DNA from 2 places in the Pectobacterium nicotianae genome. Region 2 is predicted to be linked to the other one. Evidence: predicted binding sites of a transcription regulator. Region 2 holds the regulator's gene; the other holds the start of a gene.
What was found. The regulator Fur, encoded in region 2, represses iron uptake genes when iron is present. The targets are predictions, from matches to a motif close to ATAATAATGAGAACNACTATCAA.
Positions count from the first base shown of each region.

Region 1: the regulator Fur is predicted to act here: its motif matches at 3,096-3,118, upstream of MYB54_RS19810 (TonB-dependent receptor domain-containing protein).

Region 1 covers NZ_CP096821.1:4,459,868-4,464,179, reverse strand. The annotation lists gene MYB54_RS19815 (BglG family transcription antiterminator) at 1-128, opposite strand, end outside; gene MYB54_RS19810 (TonB-dependent receptor domain-containing protein) at 581-2,983, opposite strand; gene MYB54_RS19805 (SUKH-3 domain-containing protein) at 3,258-3,761, shown strand; gene parC (DNA topoisomerase IV subunit A) at 3,989-4,312, shown strand, end outside.
Region 2 covers NZ_CP096821.1:3,435,069-3,439,380, reverse strand. The annotation lists gene nagE (N-acetylglucosamine-specific PTS transporter subunit IIBC) at 1-270, shown strand, start outside; gene glnS (glutamine--tRNA ligase) at 459-2,117, shown strand; gene fur (ferric iron uptake transcriptional regulator) at 2,181-2,630, opposite strand; gene fldA (flavodoxin FldA) at 2,961-3,488, opposite strand.

The sequences.
Region 1 (4,312 bases), 1.0 Mb from region 2:
ATATCACGATAGACAGTTTTTTCCGACACATCCAGGTAATGTGCAATATCTTTAACCGTTACATATCCCTGGTGTTGTAACAGATATTTCAATAAACGGTTCTGGCGAGAGGTGAGTGGCTGCATCATATTACCCTCATGAATTTTTAGATTTTCTGATGCTTATCGAATTGATAACTTTTTCTAAATAATTTCCTGTTTTATTTTCTCTGTACGTTTATTTAAATAGCATGCTGTAGTGATTAATCTAGTCGTGATAGTCGATAGGGACAATACTAAATGCTGTCCGCTGAATAGGACAAAATTAAAACATGACGCTGACGGAATATTAATTGAGATCGCGATCACGTTATAGCGTGAGTTAAGTCAGACGTTCTTATCGATATATTTATTCTTTAATACTGAGAAAATAACGATATTGGCGTCATTAAACGGGATGTGGCGTGAAGAGCGTGTAGAGGAAAATAAAAAGGCAAGAAAGCCGTGGTACGCATTCTTGCCGAGTTGTGGTGATACCCGAATAGTGGTGGCGATGCCCGAATGAGGCACCGCCTTTTTTATTGAATCGTGAGCGACGCGGATTAGAAGTCCACGTTCACACCCAGCTGGAAGGAACGACCAGGTTGCACGGAGAGGGCGCGGTCATACTGTCCCTGCCGATCGTTGGTCTCAATCTGGCGGCTGCTGAGATAATCCCAATATTTACGGTCAGTCAGGTTATACACGCCACCGTTGACTTTCACGTTCTTGCTAATGCGATAGTAGGCGGTCAAGTCAACCATGCCATAGCCGGGAATACGCATATATTCGGTATTCGAGGTGGCGATTGCGTTGCCAGCATTGGTATAACTTTCACGGCTGGTATCCTTCGCCTGTTTCCCTTTCTGGAAGGTCGACGTCAGGGCAGCGCCGTAGCGCTGAGCAGGATCGTCATAGGCAATACCTATCACGGCTTTCATTGGCGCAACGCTGTCAAGATCGACATAGCGGTCGCCGAGGTAGCGCGATTGCGATTGGCCTTTGGTGTAGCCAAACGCCAGCGTGGTGCTGAGCCCGTCAACCGCTGGGAACCAGGTACCTAGCTGTATTTTGCTGCTGACTTCGCCGCCGTAGATATAAGCCTTATCGCGGTTTTCCGCCTGATATATCGTGCTGATATTGCTTGGCACATTGACGAATTTATCGGGGTTAGCGCTACGACGGTAGCGGGTATTGGCGATAAAGTTCTTATACGTGTTGTAGAACAGCGCGGTACGGAAGGTGACCCCCTCCGTCGCTTCCCCTTTTAATCCCCACTCTACGTTGTTGCTGGTTTCCGTTTTGAGGTCGCTATTGCCGATAAAGGCATACTGAGCTGGTCCGGCATAGTTGGCGTCCAGGTTGGTGCTGCCATAAAGCTGGCTGGCATCTGGGAACTGTGCGCCACGACGGTACTGCACATAGGTCGTCAGCGTCGGCGTGATGTCGTAGAGGAAGCTCAGAGACGGCAGGACTTGCGTATCGCTGTTGGCTTTGCCGTACAGTCTGTTGACATCGGATTCACTGATGACACTGCCGTCACCGCTCAGGCGAACCGTGTTGGTCGGTTTGGTACGCTGATGGATAGCGCGCACGGCAGGGACAACCGAGAAGGCGTGCCCCGCCAGATCCCACGTAGCGGTATCCTGCACAAAGCCGCCGACGGTGTAGCTATTGCTATCAGCTTCCGGCTGCATGATGTTATTGGCACCCGTTTGGTTAGGCGACTGCCTGAACGGACGCTCTGTTTTGCTTTGGCTGGCGTTAAGGCCCCAACCGAACTCGTGGCGATCCCAGCTTTTCACCATATGGGTATCGAACCCATAGGTGGTGACATTGTAGTCGGAATAGACGCGGTGGCTATCTGCTGCCGCCATCCCTGTGGTTGCGGGCAGCCAGGTATTGTCGTGTGATTCGCTGTTTTGGAAGTAAATGCGGCTATCAACCAAATCGACCAGCGTGTTGTTAACGGGCGTCCAGCGATCTTTCAGGCTGGCGGTCCAACGGCGTGTCTCGCTGCTCTGTTGCGCCGTGCCGTAAATGGTGTTGTTGCCGCTTGGCAGACTACCCCAGTAGTCATAATGGGTGTGGTTAGTTTTATGGTAATAATCCAGCGTACCGGTGAGCTGATGCTCATCGTTAGCCTGCCAAATGCCGGACGCCAAAATGGCGTTAGAGTGCCAGTTGGCAGGGTACGCGGCGATCTCGTCGCTGTTATTACGCGTTTGCTGGCCGTCGCGGCGGCTGAGAACGACAACGCCGCGCAATTCGTCATCACCGCCTGCTGCGGTGATGCCGTTATGCCAACCATGGTTGGCGGAGTCGTAGTCGCTCTGAAAACCGAAGTAGTCCTGCTTGCCTGCTTTCAGATAGTCATCGGCAGATTTTGGCCGGAAGGAGACGCTGCCCCCGAGTGCGTTGACAGTATTTTCTGCGGAGGTGACGCCTGACTCAATATCGACGCTGCTGTACACGTAAGGGTCGATATAGTCGCGCCCCATGCCGAAGGTATTGAATCCGGCACGGCTGGCGTAGCTGCGGCCCGTGGCATTGGGCAGGGCGATGCCATCGGTATCGATCGCAACACGGTTGCTTTCAATACCGCGAATGTTGTAGCCCGTGTAACCGCCACGGTCGAAGCCGCTTTTCCCTGTATTACTGCCGCCGCTGGACCCGGTTGCGCTCACCAAAGGTTGGTAACGCATGATTGTGCCGAAGTTGTTACCGCCTTCTCTTTGCATGTCTGCAGCAGTCAGCGTTGTGCTTGAACCGGCTTTTTTCTCGACTTTTGGCGAGTGAACCGTCATCACATCGTCAGTCTGTCCCGCTTTCGCCGCCGAATCGTCTTGGTTCTTCACGTTGAGTGCGTTGTTGCCTGTGGTGCTATCCGCTGCCATGCTGTTCAGCGCGACGCCAGTCAAGATGCCGGTGAGAAGAATTTTATTTAAATTCTTGTTAATTAACATAATGATACTCTGCTATAAGGTTGTTCTGGCCAGCGGCGTTGGGGAAACATGGCGTGCTGGTCGCTAACGTCTGCAAGGGAAATGCAAAACGGCGAATAACATTAATTATCATGTGGTAATGATAATTATTATCAATATGCTAAGCATTATCATCTAATGTTGCAACGATGATGAATAATTCTTAATGAAACGGTATGTTTGCTATCAAAAAGGAAGCGACGGGCGATGAATCAACGCTGACTTTCCCTTAACCGCAACTGCGAGATGACGAACAATGCCGATTGAAATCCCCGAATCCGTTCTTCCACTGTTTCACGCGGCAGGCTGGCCGCGTGCTGAAGCGCAACCCATTCCGTCGTTTGTGCCAGAGAATCACCCAGCCTTTGCCATCCTTCACGTGTTCAGCGGGCTGACAGTCGGGCAGTGCGGTGCAGGAGAAGCGTGTGCCAGCGGCGACATCGCTTTTGGTGGCAGCGAGGATTTGCAGCAGGATGAAACGCTGGTGGAGTGGCAAGGCATTCTGAACACGACGCTGATTCTGATCGGCGAAACCCATCATGCGCACGGTGCTCTGCTGATGGATGACGCAGGAGCCTGCTACGGGATGAGCTTTATACATGAGGCATTCTGGTTTGAAGGCGCGTCTTTCGGTGCTGCGGTTGAACGTATTCTGCTTGGCCGTAAGGGGAAACCGATGCTGCGACCCGACCAGACGTCAATTTCTGTGTACGGCGAAACGATTACCGCAGATCACCCGAGCGTTCATCGTTACCGCTAGCCACCTTCTCCGGTAGTCGTCGGATTCACTTCGGTAATCGCCTGATGCGATGATTCTCTGAGGCGGCATCGTTCCCCGTGGCACGGTTCCCTGCAACGTAGTTTTCTGCGAATGGTTCCCTGTGACATCACCTCATCAGATAAGGTACTATTCCCGCCAAACATACCGCCGCTATGGCGTGCCGGAAAGCGTAACCATCGCGCCGCGATGTGAGGGAAGTGAGATAAATGAGTGAGATGACTCATGACGGCGCAGAAAGCCTTGCGCTGCGCACGTTTACCGAAAATGCATATCTGAATTATTCCATGTACGTCATCATGGACAGGGCATTGCCGTTCATTGGCGATGGCCTGAAGCCTGTGCAGCGTCGCATCGTGTATGCGATGTCTGAGCTGGGACTGAATGCCAGCGCCAAGTTTAAAAAATCCGCCCGTACTGTGGGTGACGTGCTGGGTAAATACCATCCGCACGGCGACAGCGCCTGCTATGAAGCGATGGTGCTGATGGCGCAGCCGTTCTCTTATCGCTATCCGCTGGTGGATGGTCAGGGG
Region 2 (4,312 bases):
TCTGCAGGTGAGAAATCAAGCGATACGGCGACGCTGGCGCGGGGCTATTTGCAGGCACTTGGCGGAAAAGCCAATCTGACGGGCATTGATGCCTGTATCACACGTCTGCGTTTGAACGTGGCTGATTCCTCTCTGGTTGATGATGCACAGGCAAAACGTCTTGGCGCGGCGGGCGTTATTCGTCTGAATAAGCAGAGCGTACAGATTGTGGTGGGTACGCAGGCTGAATCGATAGCGACCGCGCTGAAAGCAGAGTATGACAAGATATAATGACAAGGTGTAATACGACGATGTTGATCGTTTAACGCGGTGTTATACCGATGAAATGGATAGGGCGAGATAGCAATCTCGCCCTTTTTTTTCGTTATGAATAATTAAATGAAACTAACGGTTGTTTCCCAGCGTAGCTTGTTGGATCATTGTCGGTTATACGTCGTTTTAGCATTGAGGAATGAAGAATGAGTGAGGCTGAAGCCCGCCCAACCAACTTTATCCGTCAGATTATTGATGAAGATCTGGCGTCCGGTAAGCATGACCATATTCAGACGCGTTTCCCGCCAGAGCCGAACGGCTATCTGCATATTGGGCATGCAAAGTCTATTTGCCTGAATTTTGGTATCGCGCGTGACTATCAGGGGCAATGCAACCTGCGTTTTGACGATACCAATCCGGTAAAAGAAGACATCGAATACGTTGAGTCGATCAAACGTGACGTTGAGTGGCTGGGTTTTTCATGGAGCGGCGACGTTCGCTATTCTTCTGATTATTTCGATCAACTGCACGCTTATGCGGTTGAGCTGATCGGTAAAGGGCTGGCTTACGTTGATGAACTGACGCCTGAGCAGATTCGCGAATACCGCGGTACGCTGACGGCACCGGGCAAAAACAGCCCTTACCGCGATCGCACCGTGCAGGAAAACCTGACTCTGTTTGAAAAAATGCGTAACGGTGGGTTTGCGGAAGGTACAGCCTGCCTGCGTGCAAAAATCGATATGGCATCGTCCTTTATCGTGATGCGCGATCCGGTGTTGTATCGCATTAAATTTGCCGATCACCACCAGACGGGCAACAAGTGGTGCATCTACCCGATGTATGACTTCACCCACTGCATTTCCGATGCGCTGGAAGGGATCACGCATTCGCTGTGTACGCTGGAATTCCAGGACAACCGCCGTCTGTATGACTGGGTGCTGGATAACATCACCATTCCTTGCCATCCACGTCAGTACGAGTTCTCCCGCCTCAATCTCGAATACGCGATTATGTCCAAGCGTAAGCTGAATCAACTGGTGGTGGAAAACGTCGTTGAAGGATGGGACGATCCGCGTATGCCGACCATCTCTGGTCTGCGTCGTCGTGGTTATAGCGCAGCCTCTATCCGTGAATTCTGTGTGCGCATCGGCGTAACGAAACAGGATAACAACGTGGAAATGGCCGCGCTTGAGTCCTGTATCCGCGACGACCTGAATGAGAACGCGCCGCGTGCCATGGCGGTGCTGGATCCGGTCAAAGTCGTGATCGAGAATCTGTCAGCCGAGCACGAAGAGTTTGTCGCGATGCCAAACCATCCGAACAAGCCAGAAATGGGTTCACGTCAGGTCGCATTCAGTCGCGATGTTTACATCGATCGTGCTGACTTCCGTGAAGAAGCCAACAAGCAGTACAAGCGTCTGGTGCTGGGTAAAGAAGTGCGTCTGCGTAACGCTTATGTGATCAAAGCAGAGCGCATTGAAAAAGACGAGCAGGGTACTATCACCACGATTTACTGTAGCTATGATGCGGAAACGCTGAGCAAAGATCCGGCTGATGGTCGTAAAGTGAAAGGCGTTATCCACTGGGTTTCTGCGGCTCACGCGGTACCAGCTGAATTCCGCTTGTACGATCGCCTGTTCAGTGTGGCAAACCCTGGCGCGGCGGAAGACTTCCTGTCGACGATTAATCCAGATTCACTGAAAACTACGCAAGGTTTTGTGGAAGCAAGCCTGGCGCAGGCAGAAGCTGAGAAAGCGTATCAGTTTGAGCGTGAAGGCTATTTCTGTGCTGACCGCGTTTACTCCAGTGCAGAACATCTGGTGTTTAACCGTACGGTTGGGCTACGTGATACCTGGGTAGGCTAAGGCCACCAGTTAGAAGACAAAAATAAAACCGCCTCGGCGGTTTTATTTTTTTATGCGGTCGATTTATCGTGTGGAATCGTGCAGGGTTTCATCCTCTCGGCAATCCCCTTCACTGCAATGCCCATAAAGATACAGACTGTGGTTGGACAGTTTAATGCCGTGTCTTTCTGCGATCTCACGTTGACGTGCTTCGATATATTCATCGCGGAATTCAATGACTTTGCCACAGTCGAGGCAAATTAAGTGATCGTGATGATGCTGCTGCGTCAATTCAAAGACGGATTTGCCACCTTCGAAGTTATGACGGGTTACGATACCCGCATCATCAAACTGGTTGAGTACGCGATAGACGGTAGCGAGACCAATCTCTTCGCCCATATCAATCAGTTTCTTATATAAATCTTCCGCACTGACGTGATGGCAGACAGGGTCCTGTAACACTTCCAGTATTTTCAGTCTTGGAAGAGTGACTTTCAGGCCGGCCTTCTTTAATGCGGTATTGTTGTCAGTCATGCGGGTTTAATCCTGTTGCTTACTTATCAATGGAGGCTGCCTAGCCTATGACATCGGTCGGCTCAAAAAATGCAAAAGCGTCTCAATTATAGAACCGCGCATACAAAATGAAAACAAGGGAATGTTAACAATATTGTCCCCATTCACACTATTGGTATACAACGCAATTCGTTGTTGATGAATGAGGAAATGATGATGCACATACAAAGCCGATGGGATTATTGTACAGGTTTACTGATAGAAGTTAAAAAAATGTATCAATTATTATGAAAGGTTTTACCTATCAATGCTGTTTTCGGCTCTGATAGGGATTATCAGAGCCGAAATGGCTTAGCCAACCAGTTCTTTCAGGTTCAGCTCATCGCTGATCTGTTTCACCCACGTTGTTACGCGTTCGCTGGTCAGTTCAGGCTGACGGTCTTCATCGATAGCCAGGCCGATGAAGTGATTGTCGTCGGCGAGCCCTTTAGAGGCTTCAAAGTAATAGCCCTCTGTTGGCCAGTGGCCGACAATTGTCGCGCCGCGAGGCTCAATAATGTCACGGATGGTGCCCATGGCATCACAGAAGTATTCTGCATAATCTTCCTGATCGCCGCAGCCAAACAGGGCAACCAATTTTCCTGTGAAATCCACTTCTTCCAGCGACGGGAAGAAGTCATCCCAATCGCACTGAGCTTCACCGTAATACCAGGTTGGAATACCCAGCAGCAGAATATCGAAACCTTCGAGGTCTTCTTTGCTGCTTTTGGCGATGTCATGAACATCAGCGACGTTGGTGCCTAACTGCTGTTGAATCGTTTTGGCGATGTTTTCAGTGTTGCCGGTATCACTGCCAAAGAATATTCCGATGAGTGCCATGAATTAAATAACCTCTTGATTCCTAATGGTATGGTGTAATGTTTCACCCACTTATCTGTTAATAATAACAGACACTCACATCGGGAGAAACTCGTATCGGTAAGGATGCGTAAATCAAGAGCGTGTGACGTGCGAAGGTGAGTAAGGAAACGAAACGTATCTCTGTGTGATACTAAATTCCTCATAATGAATAGGGTTTATGTTATTGTCTGAGATTCAGTACACATTTCCTTAATATAATTACGGTTATATATTTGCAACGATGTTTCATTTTTTATGGATGTATTTTTTATTTCTCTGGTTGTTTCAATTGTAATTAAAAGCAGACTTCTGTTTGTGAAAAATAAAAATCACGGAGCGGTACGTTACTATTCCTGAGAGTTAAAATGCACACAAAAGATAATGTTTTATAGGACTGAAAATCTGTAACATTTCTCGGGAATATTCTTAATGAATGGAAATAAGAACTATAACCATTTGCAGCTGAAACGATGCAATCATGAAAGAAAGGGTTTTATTCTTTTGATGTTAAAGAATAAAATGAAAACTCATCTCAAATCACCTTATTGCCTAATGGTATGTCCGTGCCAACACAAGCAGGACGCGGGTGCGCGGCACGTTTGATTGCAACTCTCTGATTAAAATACTTATATCTATAGAAATAGGTGAATTTATTCTCAGTGTGAAAAATTATATTAATAAATATAGCGAGAACGCTAAATATTCTCTGTATTTAGCCGATGAGTTAGCGTGGTTTTTGAGTTTTCAACTCGGTGAAATGTGAACGCTAGGGAGAAGTGACCTGTTTCATGGTGTGAATTTTC